DNA from 4 places in the Kitasatospora sp. NPDC127111 genome. Region 4 is predicted to be linked to each of the others. Evidence: riboswitches for the same ligand, from Rfam matches in the RefSeq annotation. Region 4 holds a riboswitch; each other region holds the start of a gene.

Region 1 (3,201 bases), on a different contig from region 4:
CGGTGGCCGACGCCGTCGCCCACCTCAAGGAGATGGGCTCCCAGAACCCGGCGCTGGCCCCGCTGGTGATCGGCCCCGAGGCCGACTCCGAGCTGCTCGCCACCGCCGCCGAGGAGAGCGGCTGCCCGTCGGCCGCGCCGCTGGGCGCGTACCCGGCCGTGGGCCAGCTGATCGCCTCCACCTACCTGGCCGTGCTGCCGGCCGTCGACCCCGGGGCGCAGGCCGAGGAGGCCGCCGCCGAGGAGGGCGCCGGCGAGTCCGGCGGCGGGCGGCACGCCGCCCAGTAGCGGAGCCGCACCAGACCGTCCGAAGGGGCCCGGAACGCATCCGTTCCGGGCCCCTTCGCGCCGTCCGCGGGCCCTACCGCCCGGCGGGGCTTCCCGCTCTCCTTCGTCCCGGCGCGCGGGCCGACCCGGCGCAGGGCGGCGTGCCGGGCGTCGGCGTGCCGGGAGCCGGTGATGTGGACGGGGGCGCGGCCCTCGGCGCCGCCCTCGACCCGGACGTCGCGGGTCGGGTTGAGTGCCTCGGCGCCGACGGTGACGCCCCCTCCGGCGGAGACCCGCGGGTGGGCGTACCCGGGCGGCGCCTCCGGGGTGACGGTGGATCCGCTGACGGACCGGACGACGGCCGGGTCGTAGCGGGTGGAGGAGCCGCCATCGTTCGGCGGGCCGGTCGGGGGCGGTCGGGGTGACGGCCAGTTCGTCGCCCGGTCGCCAACCGGCGGGCGGGGCGGCCGGGCTGACGGTGGTGTCGCCGGAGCAGCTCGCCGGCCGCGCGGTTCCGGGCGGTTCCGGGCGGTGCGGACGGCGCCGTCCAGCCGCGGATAGCCGGCGCCGTGCCCCAGAGGCCGACGTCGGTGTCGGCCGCCTTCATGCCGTCGCCCTGGAACCGCTTCTCGTCGACGGACGGGAACCGCACGGTGTGCACGGCGGCGCCGTCGGGGGCGAGGGCCAGGCAGCCGCGGATCTCGACGTTGCCGGCCGAGGCGAGGGTGTGGGCGCGGTCGGCGGCGAAGAGCAGCGTGCCGCCGGGCTCGACCAGCAGGGAGGCGAGGCGACGGCGGTGTCGGTGTCGGTGTCGGTGTCGAGCACCAGCTCGTCGCTGATCCGCACGGCGCCCTGCGGGCCGGGCGCCCCAGCCGACCGCGGAGCGCCGCGAAGACCGCGCCGACGGCGAGCCAGCGCGGCATTGTGCGGTGTCTTACGGGAGTTCGGGATCCTTCGGGCGGGATGTCCGCTCTGCCAGGTTTTGCCCGGCGATGCGTTCCGCCGGCCCCGGCGGCCTCGCGACCGGCGGCCGGCTCCTCGTCCCTGGCCGTCGTCGCGCAGCCCTCCCCCCGGACGGCCGCGTCGGTCCCGGCCCCCTGAAGCACACGCAGGTGCGTTGGCCCCCAAGGGCGTTGCGCGAAATCGGTCATTTCTGATCATGATGGACAGCACTCCGCCAGGCCGTTCGCAAACCGTGACGAGCGTCACACATGTTTGCGGTTTGAACTTGAGTCTGCTTAACGTGCTCCCCGTTCGTGGCCACACGGACCCAGTTCATCCGCAACGCCGAGTCCTGCCGTCGGGTGCGCTGGCAGCGCAGAAACGCACCACGGCAGGAGCGGGGGAACCACAGGTAAGTCGCCCCGGACCGGTCCGCGTACCGGTTCAGGGCTAGGGGTGAAGCCGCGTCCACAGCGCGGCCGGGCAACTCCAGCCCGAATCCGACAGCTCACCTCGCAGGCGTGGGAGAGGACCGCATCTTCATGCTGCCCACCAACGGCACCCGCCTGTCCAGCCGTACCCGCCGCGCCATCGCCGCGCTCGGAGTCGCGGGTATCGGCCTCACCATCCCCTGCCTGACCACCACCACCGCCTCCGCCGCCTCGGTCGCCACCTGGGACAAGGTCGCCCAGTGCGAGAGCAGCGGCAACTGGAGCATCAACACCGGCAACGGCTTCTACGGCGGCCTGCAGTTCACCAACAGCACCTGGGCCGAGTTCGGCGGCACCGCGTACGCGGCCCGCGCCGACCTCGCCACCAAGGACCAGCAGATCGCGATCGCCGAGAAGGTGCTCGCGGTCCAGGGCCCCGGCGCCTGGCCGGTCTGCTCGGTCCAGGCCGGCCTGACCAAGGGCGGCACCCCGGCCGCCGTCGACACCGCCGCCAAGCCGGCCGCCCAGACGCCGGCCCCGGCCGCGGCCCCGGCCGCCAAGCCCGCCGCCCAGGCGCCCGCCCAGGCCGCGCCGAAGGCCGCCCAGGCCCCGTCCGCCGACTCCGCCAAGGGCACCTGGTCCCAGAACTGGCAGGACAAGGACCGGAACTGGGCCGACTACACCGTCGCCGAGGGCGACTGGCTCTCCGCCATCGCCGACAAGCACCACGTCCAGGGCGGCTGGGAGAAGCTCTACGAGCTCAACCGCGACGTCCTGACCCAGGGCGCCGACGTCATCTACCCGGGCCAGCACCTGCACCTCGGCGACCGCGCCCAGGGCACCGCGGAGCAGAAGTCGGACCAGCAGTTCGACTGGTTCAACCGCGGCTCCGGCCAGGGCTCCACCGCCGCCAAGCCGGCCGCGCAGACCCAGGCCGCCAAGCCCGCCGCCCAGGCGCAGGCCGAGGCGCCCGCCCAGGCCGCCACCGGCAGCATGGCCGCCGCGGTGTCCTTCGCCCTGTCGAAGGTCGGCCAGGCGTACGTCTACGGCGGCACCGGCAACGGCGGCTGGGACTGCTCCGGCCTGACCCAGGCCGCGCTGCGCGCCGCGGGCGTCTCCGTCCCGCGCGTCGCCGCCGACCAGGCCGCCGCCAGCACCCACGTCTCGCTGGACGCCCTCAAGCCGGGCGACCTGCTGTTCTGGTCCAACAACGGCCAGGACTCCGGCGTCTACCACGTCGCGCTCTACACCGGCGACGGCAAGTACGTCGAGGCCGCCAACCCGAGCGCGGGCGTGCGGGTCCAGACCATCGCCAACTTCGCGCCGGACTTCGCCGGCCGGGTCTGACCCCACCCGCCGGGCGCGCACCGGTGCGCCGGAGCCCCCGGGGAGCGTCTGGTCGCTCTCCCCGGGGGCTCCGGCCTGCCCGCACGCCGGGCCACGGCGCACACCGGCGGGCGGTCCGGTCATGGTCAAATCGGCGCGCAGCGGGCATCCTGCTGCTTCGCACCCGAGAAGGAGTCCCCATGGCCCAGATCACCGTCACGCTCGACGCCAATCTC
Region 2 (3,201 bases), on a different contig from region 4:
GCGAGCACGAGCCGGTGCACCGCACCACCCTGCCGAGCGGGGTCGAGGCCTGGCTGGTCACCCGGTACGCGGACGCCCGGCAGGCGCTCGCCGACAGCCGGCTCTCCAAGAACCCGGTGCACCACAGCGGGCAGGCGCACCGCACCGGCCGGGTCGGCATCCCGGGCGAGCGCCAGGCCGACCTGATGACGCACCTGCTGAACATCGACCCGCCGGACCACACCCGGCTGCGCCGGCTGGTGTCGAAGGCGTTCACGCCGCGCCGGGTGGCCGAGTTCGAGCCGCGGGTGCAGCAGCTCACGGACCGGTTGATCGACGGCTTCGCGGCCCGGGGCAGCGCCGACCTGATCCACGAGTTCGCCTTCCCGCTCCCCATCTACGCGATCTGCGACATGCTGGGCGTGCCGGCCGAGGACCAGGACGACTTCCGCGACTGGGCCGGGATGATGCTGCGGCACACGAAGCCGGGGCACGGCAGCGGCCAACGCGGCGGCGTGGGCCGGGCGGTGAAGCGGATGCGGGCGTACCTCGCCGAGCTGATCCACCGCAAGCGGGCGGACCTCGGCGACGACCTGATCTCCGGCCTGATCCGGGCCAGCGACCACGGTGAGCACCTGACCGAGAACGAGGCCGCGGCGATGGCCTTCATCCTGCTGTTCGCGGGGTTCGAGACGACCGTGAACCTGATCGGCAACGGCACGTACGCGCTGCTGCGCAACCCGGGCCAGCGGGCGCTGCTGCAGGAGTCGGTCGCCCGTGGCGAGAGCGGCCTGCTGGAAACCGGGATCGAGGAACTCCTGCGCTACGACGGGCCGGTGGAGCTGGCCACCTGGCGCTTCGCGACCAGCCCGCTGACCATCGGCGGGGTGGAGATCCCGGTCGGCGACCCGGTGCTGGTGGTGCTCGCCGCGGCGAACCGGGACCCCGCGCGGTTCGCCGACGAGAACGGCCTAGACCTGACCCGGACGGACAACCCGCACCTGGGTTTCGGGCACGGCATCCACTACTGCATCGGCGCCCCGCTGGCCCGGCTCGAAGGGCGGGCGGCACTGGCCACCCTGCTCACCCGGCTGCCGGATCTGCGGCTTGCCGAAAGCCCGGACAATCTGCGCTGGCGCGGCGGTCTGATCATGCGTGGACTTCGTGAGCTTCCGGTCGAATTCAGCCCGGAGAAGAAGGCCGTGGAGCCGTCCGCCGGCGCCGCCGACACCTCCGGCTGAGGCTCCGACACGCTGACGAGACGTCGCCGGTGCGTCGTTTTCCGGGGGTTGAACCACCATCAAAGCGGACATACCGCCTCCGTTGGTGGGCGATCGACCACACGCCGTAATTTCTGTGTGATATCGGCGATATGAGCTTGTGATTGGTAAGAGGATCTGTCTACTCTCCGTTGAGTTCGCAGCTGCGGACCTCGTGCGCGGGACGCCGAATCCTGCCCGCCGCGTCACGGGAAACCGACCAGAACCCTGGGCAGGGGCGGGGGAACCAGGTTTGTTGCCGTTCCCCACGGCTCGGGGTGAAGCCGCCCGAGCGGAAGCGATTCCGCGCACGGCGGCCGGGCCACCTCCCGGTCCGAACCCGACAGCTCACCTCGCAGGCGTGCGGAGAGGGACCTTCATGCTGTTCGTTGGAACTGGCCGTCACCGTCGTCGTACCCAGGCCGAGAAGGCCATCGCCGTCGCCGGTGTGGCCGGCGTCGGACTCGCGATGCCGATCCTCACCGCCACCGGCGCCTCGGCCGCCCCGGTCTCCACCTGGGACGCGGTCGCCCAGTGCGAGAGCGGCGGCAACTGGAGCATCAACACGGGCAACGGCTTCTACGGCGGTCTGCAGTTCACCTCCGGCACCTGGAAGGCGTACGGCGGCACGTCGTACGCGCCCCAGGCCAACCAGGCCAGCAAGGCGCAGCAGATCTCGGTCGCCGAGAAGGTCCTCGCCTCGCAGGGGCCGGGCGCCTGGCCGGTCTGCTCCCAGAAGGCCGGTCTGAGCAAGGGCGGCGCCCCGGCCGCGGTCGACACCTCGGCGGACGCCAAGCCCGCCGCGCAGCAGCCGGTCCAGAAGCCCGCCCAGCCGAAGCCGGTCCAGAAGCCCGCCCAGCCGGCCGGGCCGCAGGCGCAGAAGCCCGCCGCCCAGCAGTACGCGCAGCCGCAGGCCCAGCAGCAGACCCAGGCCCCGGCGTTCTCCGGCCACGACGGCTGGGACGCCGACGCGAAGGTGTACTGGTACCAGAACGACGGTGGTTGGTACTGGACCAGCCACCAGGACATCTACCAGCAGTACGCCGGCCACGCCGCGGGCCAGGCCGCGGGCCGGACCACGGGTCAGGAGGCTCCGGCGGCCGCGCAGAGCGCCCCGGCCGCGCCCGTCACCCAGCAGCGCTCCGGCCACGACTACACCGTCCGGTCCGGGGACACGCTGGCCGGCATCGCCGCCGCCCACGACGTCTCCGGCGGCTGGCAGACGCTGTACGACGGCAACCGCGGCACGGTCGGCGCCGACCCGAACCTGATCCTGCCCGGCCAGGTGCTCAACCTCGGCTGATCCGCCGCCGGCCCGGCGGGACCGGGCCGGCGCACACCACAGCCGGCCACCGCCGCCGACCAGCGCAGCCGGCCACCGCAGCCGGCCACCGCCGGAGCGTGCCGCCGCCGGCCACCGACGCCGGCCACCGCCGGAGCGTGCCGACGCCGACCGCCGGGAGCCCGCCGACACCGCGAACGGGGGCCGGATTCGGCCCCTTCGTCCCCGTCTGGTCGCCTTCCGCCGGGCAACCAGGTGAACTACCGGTGGGTAGAGCGGCCACACGCTGAGACGGGGCCGAGGTCAGCGTGGCCCCGGGAGCCCGTGCGGTTAGGCTCTGGTCGTAACGACTCCGCAATCGTCCGGCCGACAGCACCCACCGTCAGCCGAACCTGCTTCCGCTAGGAGATGCCTCGTGCCGTCCATCGATGTCGTCGTAGCCCGTGAGATCCTCGACTCGCGTGGCAACCCCACGGTCGAGGTCGAGGTCGGCCTCGACGACGGCAGCACCGGCCGTGCCGCCGTCCCCTCGGGTGCCTCCACCGGCGCCTTCGAGGCGCTGGAGCTGCGCGACGGTGACAAGAACCGCTACTTCGGCAAGGGCGTGGAGAAGGCCGTCCTGGCCGTCATCGAGCAGATCGGCCCGGAGCTGGTCGGCTACGACGCCACCGAGCAGCGCCT
Region 3 (3,201 bases), on a different contig from region 4:
GACGGCGCGTCCGGCGCGCCGGGGGCGGCCTGGGCGGTGCCGCCGGCCGCCATGCCCAGGACGGTGGTGGCCGCCGCGGTGAGCACCAGCGCACGGGCGAGAGCGTGCGCACCTGACAGCGGGGAACGGCGGTGCACGGCCATGCGACGGCGGCTCCAATCCTGCGGCCCGGCCCCGCCGCCGCACCGGGGCGGGCGGCTCTCCAGCGGGAGTCCGGTGGCAGACGTTAGCGAGTCCGGGCGAGCGAGTCCAAACCCCTCCCAACCCGAATATTCGCCCACCAATCGGACATCAGCCCGAGCCGCCGGAAAAGCCGCAGGCCCGGCCTCCCGCGAGGGAGACCGGGCCCGTGAGCGCCCGAGCGGGGATCAGACCCGCACGATGGAGGCCAGCGGCATGTTGGAGACGGCCTCGTAGCGGACCGACGCACCCGGCTTGGGAGCGTGCAGCACCTGGCCGTTGCCCGCGTAGATCCCGACGTGGTGGGCGTCGCTGTAGAAGATCAGCAGGTCGCCGGGCTGGGCCTGGGAGATGTCCGAGCCGATCCGGGTGCCGGCACCCGCCTGCTCCTGGGAGGTGCGCGGCAGCGACACGTCGACCTGGTTGAACGCCCAGACCATCAGGCCCGAGCAGTCGAAGGAGTTCGGGCCCGCGGCGCCGTAGACGTACGGGCTGCCGACCTTGGTGGCCGCGATGGACAGCGCGGCGGCGCCGCGCGAGCTGCCCGCGGCGACCGGCTTGGGGGCCGGCGTGGACGCCTGCGAACTGCCGCTGAGGTCGGTGCGGCCGCTGTCGCGCGAGGCGCGGTCGGCGTCCGCCTTCGCGGTGGCCGCGGCCTTGGCGGCGGCGTCCGCCTTCGCCTTCGCCTCGGCGGCGGCCTTCTCCTCGGCCGCGCGCATCGCCTGGCGCTCCTGCTCGGTCAGCGTGTTGAGCAGCTCCTGGGCCTTGGCCAGCTTGGCCTGGACCTCCTCCTTGGAGGCCTTCAGCTGCTGGGTGGTGGCCTCCAGCTCGCCGAGCTTGGCCTGGGCCTCGTTGCGGTCCTGGTCGAGCCTGCGCTGCTGCTCCTGGAGCTCCTTCAGCGCGCCGGACTGGGTGCTGCTCGCCTGGGTCAGGGCCCCGGCCTGGTTGAGGAAGTTGTCCGGGCTGGACGAGAGCATCAGCTGGACGGTCGACGATATGCCGCCGGTGCGGTACTGCTCGCCGGCGATCTCGGCGAGGCCGCCCTGCGCGTCGGTGACCGCGGCCTGCTGGCGGGCCACCTTGTCCTGCAGCTGGCCGACCTGCTTCTGCAGCTCCTGCTGCTTGGCCTGGGCGCCGTTGTACTTCTCGGTCGCCTGCTCGGCCTGCTCGTTGAGCTGGTCGACCTGCTCCTTGACCTGGTCCTTGGTCGGCGTCGGGTCGGCGTGGGCACCGGACTGCGCGGAGAGGGCGACGGCGGCGGCGGCGACGCCGGTCAGGATCGAGACCTTGGCGCGGCCGGCAGGCTTGGGACGACGATGGGACGCCACGAAGGCGGACTCCTTCTTCCAACGCCCGCCTACCGGGTGAGCTGACGGGTTCGGGCCGGAAGCTGCCCTACGACGCCTCACCGGCCGTTCCACCGGCCGACCTGGCGCCGATTCACCCCGGAGGAACGTGGTTCCCCGGCTCCGCTCCACAGCGCCCCCGACTGCTGGGCTCCCCGTCCGACAGGTCGTGCGACCCGTCCCGCTGCTTCACGAACTCGGCGGTAAACCACCGCCGCCACCCGGGCTGGGTGATCGACTGTGCGGTGGTTCGAGGCACGACCCTAGTAACAGAACCGTGATCCGTTCAAATCCTTGTCAGAAAAAAGACGGAAGAATAACCAAGTTCATTTGTGAATATGACCGGGCGTGATCGGTGCCGTACGCGGAGCTGATCGCTTGTCACCCTGCCGCCGGACACGCCGGCGCCACCCCGGCTCCGGGGTGGCGCGGATCACAGGGCCGGGACGCGGCCCGCGGGCGTGTCGGTCCGTCAGACCCGGCGGATGGTGTTGATCGGCATCGCGTCGGCCTTCATCACCTTGACCACGTCACCGGTGTGCGGCGCGTGCACCACCATGCCGTTGCCGATGTACATCCCGACGTGGCTGCGGTCGCTGCGGTAGATGATCAGGTCGCCGGGCTGGGCCTCGGCGAGCGAGGGCACCCGGGCGCCGACGTTGCCCTGCGCCTGCGAGGTGCGCGGCAGCGAGATGCCGGCCTTCCCGTACGCCCAGACCATCAGGCCGGAGCAGTCGAAGGTGCTCGGGCCGGTGGCGCCCCAGACGTACGGCGAGCCCTGCTTGCTCATCGCGTTGGACACGGCCGCACCGGCGTAGCCGCCGGCCTGCGGCAGGCTGCCCAGGTCGGCCCGCTCGGAGCCGCGCGAGGCCCGGTCCTCCTGCTGCTGCTGGGCGCGCAGGGCGGCCCGGTCGGCCGCGCTGAGCGAGTTCAGCAGGTCCTGGGCCTCCTTGAGCTTCTTGTTGACGTCCGCCTTGGCCTGGTTCAGGTCCTTGGTGGTGCTGTCCAGCGAGGCCAGGATGGCGGCCGCCTCGGCCTTCTGCTGGTCCAGCCGGCGCTGCTGGTCCTGGAGGCCCTTGAGCGCCTCGGTCTGGCTGGAGCTGGCCTGCTGGACGCTGGAGGCCTTGTCCAGGTAGCCGGACGGGTCGGAGGAGAGCATCAGCTGGACGGACGGGTCGATGCCGCCGCTGCGGTACTGCTCGCCGGCCACCGCCGCCAGCCCGCCCTGAAGCTGGGTCATCTGGTCCTGGCCGCGGGCCACCTGGTCCTGCAGTTGGTCCGCCTGCTTGCGCAGCTGGTCCGCCCGCTCCTTGGCGCCGTTGTACTTCTCGGTCGCCTGCTCCGCCTCTTCCTGCAGCTGGTCGATCTGCGCCTTCACGTCGTCCTTCTTGGGGGACGGACTCGGTGCGGCGTGCGCGGCGACCTGGGCGGAGAGGGCGACCGCGGTCGCAGCGGCAGCGGTGAGCACGGAGACCCGCGCGCGGCTCGGCTGCTTGGGACGGCGGTGGGAGGCCAAGGGACCGGCTCCTTCTTCCAACGGACTCACCCGATCGGGTGAGAATCCGGAAAATAGGTTTGACGCCAGACCCTAGTGAAGATCCAGGCTTTCCGCCACTCCCCCGATGGCGTGAACTCCAGCCCGACGCCATGACTTCACGGAATCCCCACATCACCG
Region 4 (3,201 bases):
CCGGCTCCGCGGAACGACGGCGGCCGGCCTCCAGGAACGACAGCGGCCGGCCTCCGGGAACGACAGCGGCCGGCCCGGCCCGCGAAGTGCTTCGCGAGCCGGGCCGGCCTGCCTGGGCGTGTCCCGCGCCCGTGTTCCGCCGAAGGTGCGTCGATCACCCGGTCGAGCGGTCACCCGACATGACCATCCCGGGAGGTCGTTCGCCCCGCACCCGGCGGGAGTCTGGACCCGGCGTCAGAGGGAGACGCCGTGCGCCCGGAGGTAGGCGATCGGGTCGATGTCCGAGCCGTACTCCGAGCCGGTGCGGATCTCGAAGTGCAGGTGCGGGCCGGTCACGTTGCCGGTCGCACCGGAGAGGCCGATCTGCTGGCCGACGGTGACGGTCTGGCCGACCGTGACGCCGATCGAGGACAGGTGCGCGTACTGGGCGTACTTGCCGTCGGCGAGCTTGATCTCGACCTCGTTGCCGTAGGCGCCGCCGTTGCCGGCCTTCACCACGGTGCCGGCCGCGACGGCGCGCAGCGGGGTGCCGGTGGAGGCGACGAAGTCGACGCCGGTGTGGTGGCCGGAGGCCCACATCGAACCGGCGACGCCGTAGGCGGTGCCCATCTTCGGGTTGGCCAGCGGGGCGACGTAGCCGGAGGTGGAGGCGACGGCGGCCGGGGCCGGGGTGGCGGCCGGAGCGGCCGGCTTCGCGGCCGGAGCGGCCGGCTTGGCGGCCGGGGCCTGCGCGGGCTTGGCGGCCTGGACCGGCTTCGGCGCCGGGGCGGCCGGCTTCGCGGAGTCGTTCGAGGCCTGCGGCTTGGCGGCCGGGGCGGCCGGCTTGGCGGCCTCGGCGGCCGGAGCGGCGGCGGCCTTGGTGCCCAGCGCCAGCTTCTGGCCCGGGAAGATCAGGTTCGGGTTGGCGCCGACGACCGAGCGGTTGTGGTCGTACAGCGCGTGCCAGCCACCCTCGACGTTCTTCGCGGCGGCGATCTTCGACAGGGAGTCCCCGCTGACGACCTTGTAGCTCTCCTCGACCGGGGCGGCGGCCGGCTTGGCGGCCTCAGCGGCCGGAGCGGCCGGAGCGGCGGCGGCCGGAGCGGCGTCGACGCTGGTGGCGCCGGTCCAGGTGCTGGTCTGCGCGGGCTTCGCGGCCGGGGCGGTGTGGGCCTGGGCGGTGATGGTGGTCACCAGCGGGAGGGCGAACGCGGCGCCGGTGACGGCGGTGGCGATGCCGATGCGGGCGGCGCGGGGCAGGGAAACGCGACGGCGAGCGTGAGCGGGCATGGAAGATTTCCTCTCCGACGCCTGCGAGGTGAGCTGTCGGGTTCGGGCTGGAGTTGCCCGGCCGCATGCGCGGCTTCACCCCAAGCCGGACCGCGAATTCCGGTCCGGCGACTTACCTTTGGGTCCCCCGCTCCTGCCGTACAGAGTTCAGTTCGTACCACCGGGCAGCGGCAGGACTAGGCGTTCCACCCGGTGGCCACCCGGGCTGACGCCGGGCGGTCGCTGAACTAAAACCCATCCGTCCGGGTGAAGCAATGTCGATCTCTTGAACCCGCAACAAAGCCCCGGAAGGCCGTGACGCTCCGGATGATCGGCTGCACAGTACGTGCACAATCGATTAACCGCGCGCCACTGATCCGCGACACTCCGCCTATTTCGGTTTCCCTCCGCATGCGTTCGCCCACGGAAAGCCATCCGCCGACACGCCCCCGGTGAGCCTTGTCACGTGGCGCCCGGGGGCGGACGATCGGGCCGTGGCCACCCCCGAGGCCGGCACCCTGCGCCTGGGCACCGCGCAGGGCCGCTGGGTACTACTGGCGACGGTGCTCGGATCCAGCATGGCGTTGCTCGACGGCACCGTGGTCAACGTCGCCCTGCCCCGGATCGGCGAGGACCTCGGCGCCGAGCTCGCCGCCCTGCAATGGACGCTGAACGCCTATCTGCTCACCCTGGCCGGGCTGATCCTGCTCGGCGGCGCGCTCGGCGACCGCTACGGCCGGCGAAAGATCTTTCTGCTCGGCGTGGTCTGGTTCGCCGCCGCCTCGGCGGCCTGCGCCGCCGCGCCCACCATCGAGGTGCTGGTCGCCGCCCGCGCGGTGCAGGGCGTCGGCGGGGCGCTGCTGACCCCCGGATCGCTGGCGATGCTCCAGGCGGTGTTCCACCCGGACGACCGCTCGGCGGCGGTCGGCCTCTGGTCCGGCCTCGGCGGGGTGGCGGCCGCGGTCGGCCCCTTCCTCGGCGGCTGGCTGGTGGACGGCCCGGGCTGGCGGTGGATCTTCCTGCTGAACGTCCCGCTGGCCGCACTGGTGGTCGTGGTGGCCTCCCGCCACGTCCCGGAGAGCCGCGACGAGAGCGCGACCGGCCGGTTCGACGTGCGCGGCGCGGTCCTGGCCGCGCTGGCGCTCGGTTCGATCACCTACGCCCTCACCGCCGCCGGTGACGGACTGTCCGCCCGGGTCTGGGTGACCGGTGCGGCCGGGCTGCTGCTCGGCGCGGCCTTCGTCGCGGTCGAGCGCCGCACCCCGGAGCCGATGCTGCCGCTGGGCCTCTTCTCCTCCCGGCTGTTCACCGCGGTGAACCTCGTCACCCTCTGCGTCTACGCGGCCTTCAGTGGCGTCTTCTTCCTGCTGGTCGTGCAGCTGCAGATCGTCTCCGGCTTCTCCCCGCTGGTCTCCGGGCTGGCCCTGGTGCCGATCACCGTGCTGATGCTGGCGCTGTCCGCCCGGGCCGGCCGGCTGGGCAAGCGGATCGGCCCGCGGCTGCCGCTCACCGTGGGCCCGCTGCTCTGCGCGGCCGGCGTGCTGCTGATGCTGCGGATCGGCCCCGACGCCTCGTACTGGACGGACGTGCTGCCGGCCGTCACCGTGATGGGCTGCGGGATGGTGCTGCTGGTGGCGCCGCTCACCGCGACGGTGCTGGCGGCGGTGGAGGTGCGGCACGCGGGCATCGCCAGCGGGGTGAACAACGCCGCCGCCCGCGCGGCCGGCCTGCTGGCGGTCGCCGCGCTGCCCGCGCTGGCCGGCCTCAGCGGTGACGACTACCGGGTGCCCGCCGCGGTGGACTCCGCCTTCCGGACCGCGATGCTGATCTGCGCCGGGCTGCTCGTCACCGGCGGGCTGACCGCGTTCGCCACCGTCCGCGGCAACGTCCTGACGGCCGAGGACCACCCGGTCGCCGAGCCGGACTGCCGCTACGCCTGCGGCACCAACGCCC

What was found. A riboswitch is a leader RNA that binds a small molecule or an ion and turns the genes downstream of it on or off. The one in region 4 is predicted to bind cyclic di-AMP.
Region 1: linked by a shared signal. The riboswitch ahead of ACFVHB_RS20985 (transglycosylase family protein) and the one ahead of ACFVHB_RS17640 (peptidoglycan DD-metalloendopeptidase family protein) in region 4 are both predicted to bind cyclic di-AMP.
Region 2: linked by a shared signal. The riboswitch ahead of ACFVHB_RS38985 (transglycosylase family protein) and the one ahead of ACFVHB_RS17640 (peptidoglycan DD-metalloendopeptidase family protein) in region 4 are both predicted to bind cyclic di-AMP.
Region 3: linked by a shared signal. The riboswitch ahead of ACFVHB_RS31440 (NlpC/P60 family protein) and the one ahead of ACFVHB_RS17640 (peptidoglycan DD-metalloendopeptidase family protein) in region 4 are both predicted to bind cyclic di-AMP.

The regions. Positions count from the first base shown of each region.
Region 1 is NZ_JBHXTG010000033.1:63,677-66,877, reverse strand. Features, by position in the region: gene ACFVHB_RS20990 (hypothetical protein) at 1-287, shown strand, start outside; cyclic di-AMP (ydaO/yuaA leader) riboswitch at 1,543-1,743, shown strand; gene ACFVHB_RS20985 (transglycosylase family protein) at 1,730-2,986, shown strand; gene ACFVHB_RS20980 (hypothetical protein) at 3,166-3,201, shown strand, end outside.
Region 2 is NZ_JBHXTG010000130.1:2,366-5,566, forward strand. Features, by position in the region: gene ACFVHB_RS38980 (cytochrome P450) at 1-1,220, shown strand, start outside; cyclic di-AMP (ydaO/yuaA leader) riboswitch at 1,447-1,616, shown strand; gene ACFVHB_RS38985 (transglycosylase family protein) at 1,618-2,541, shown strand; gene eno (phosphopyruvate hydratase) at 2,936-3,201, shown strand, end outside.
Region 3 is NZ_JBHXTG010000069.1:10,612-13,812, forward strand. Features, by position in the region: gene ACFVHB_RS31435 (NlpC/P60 family protein) at 1-143, opposite strand, end outside; gene ACFVHB_RS31440 (NlpC/P60 family protein) at 369-1,508, opposite strand; cyclic di-AMP (ydaO/yuaA leader) riboswitch at 1,519-1,672, opposite strand; gene ACFVHB_RS31445 (NlpC/P60 family protein) at 1,999-3,042, opposite strand.
Region 4 is NZ_JBHXTG010000025.1:57,768-60,968, forward strand. Features, by position in the region: gene ACFVHB_RS17640 (peptidoglycan DD-metalloendopeptidase family protein) at 235-1,269, opposite strand; cyclic di-AMP (ydaO/yuaA leader) riboswitch at 1,273-1,432, opposite strand; gene ACFVHB_RS17645 (MFS transporter) at 1,743-3,201, shown strand, end outside.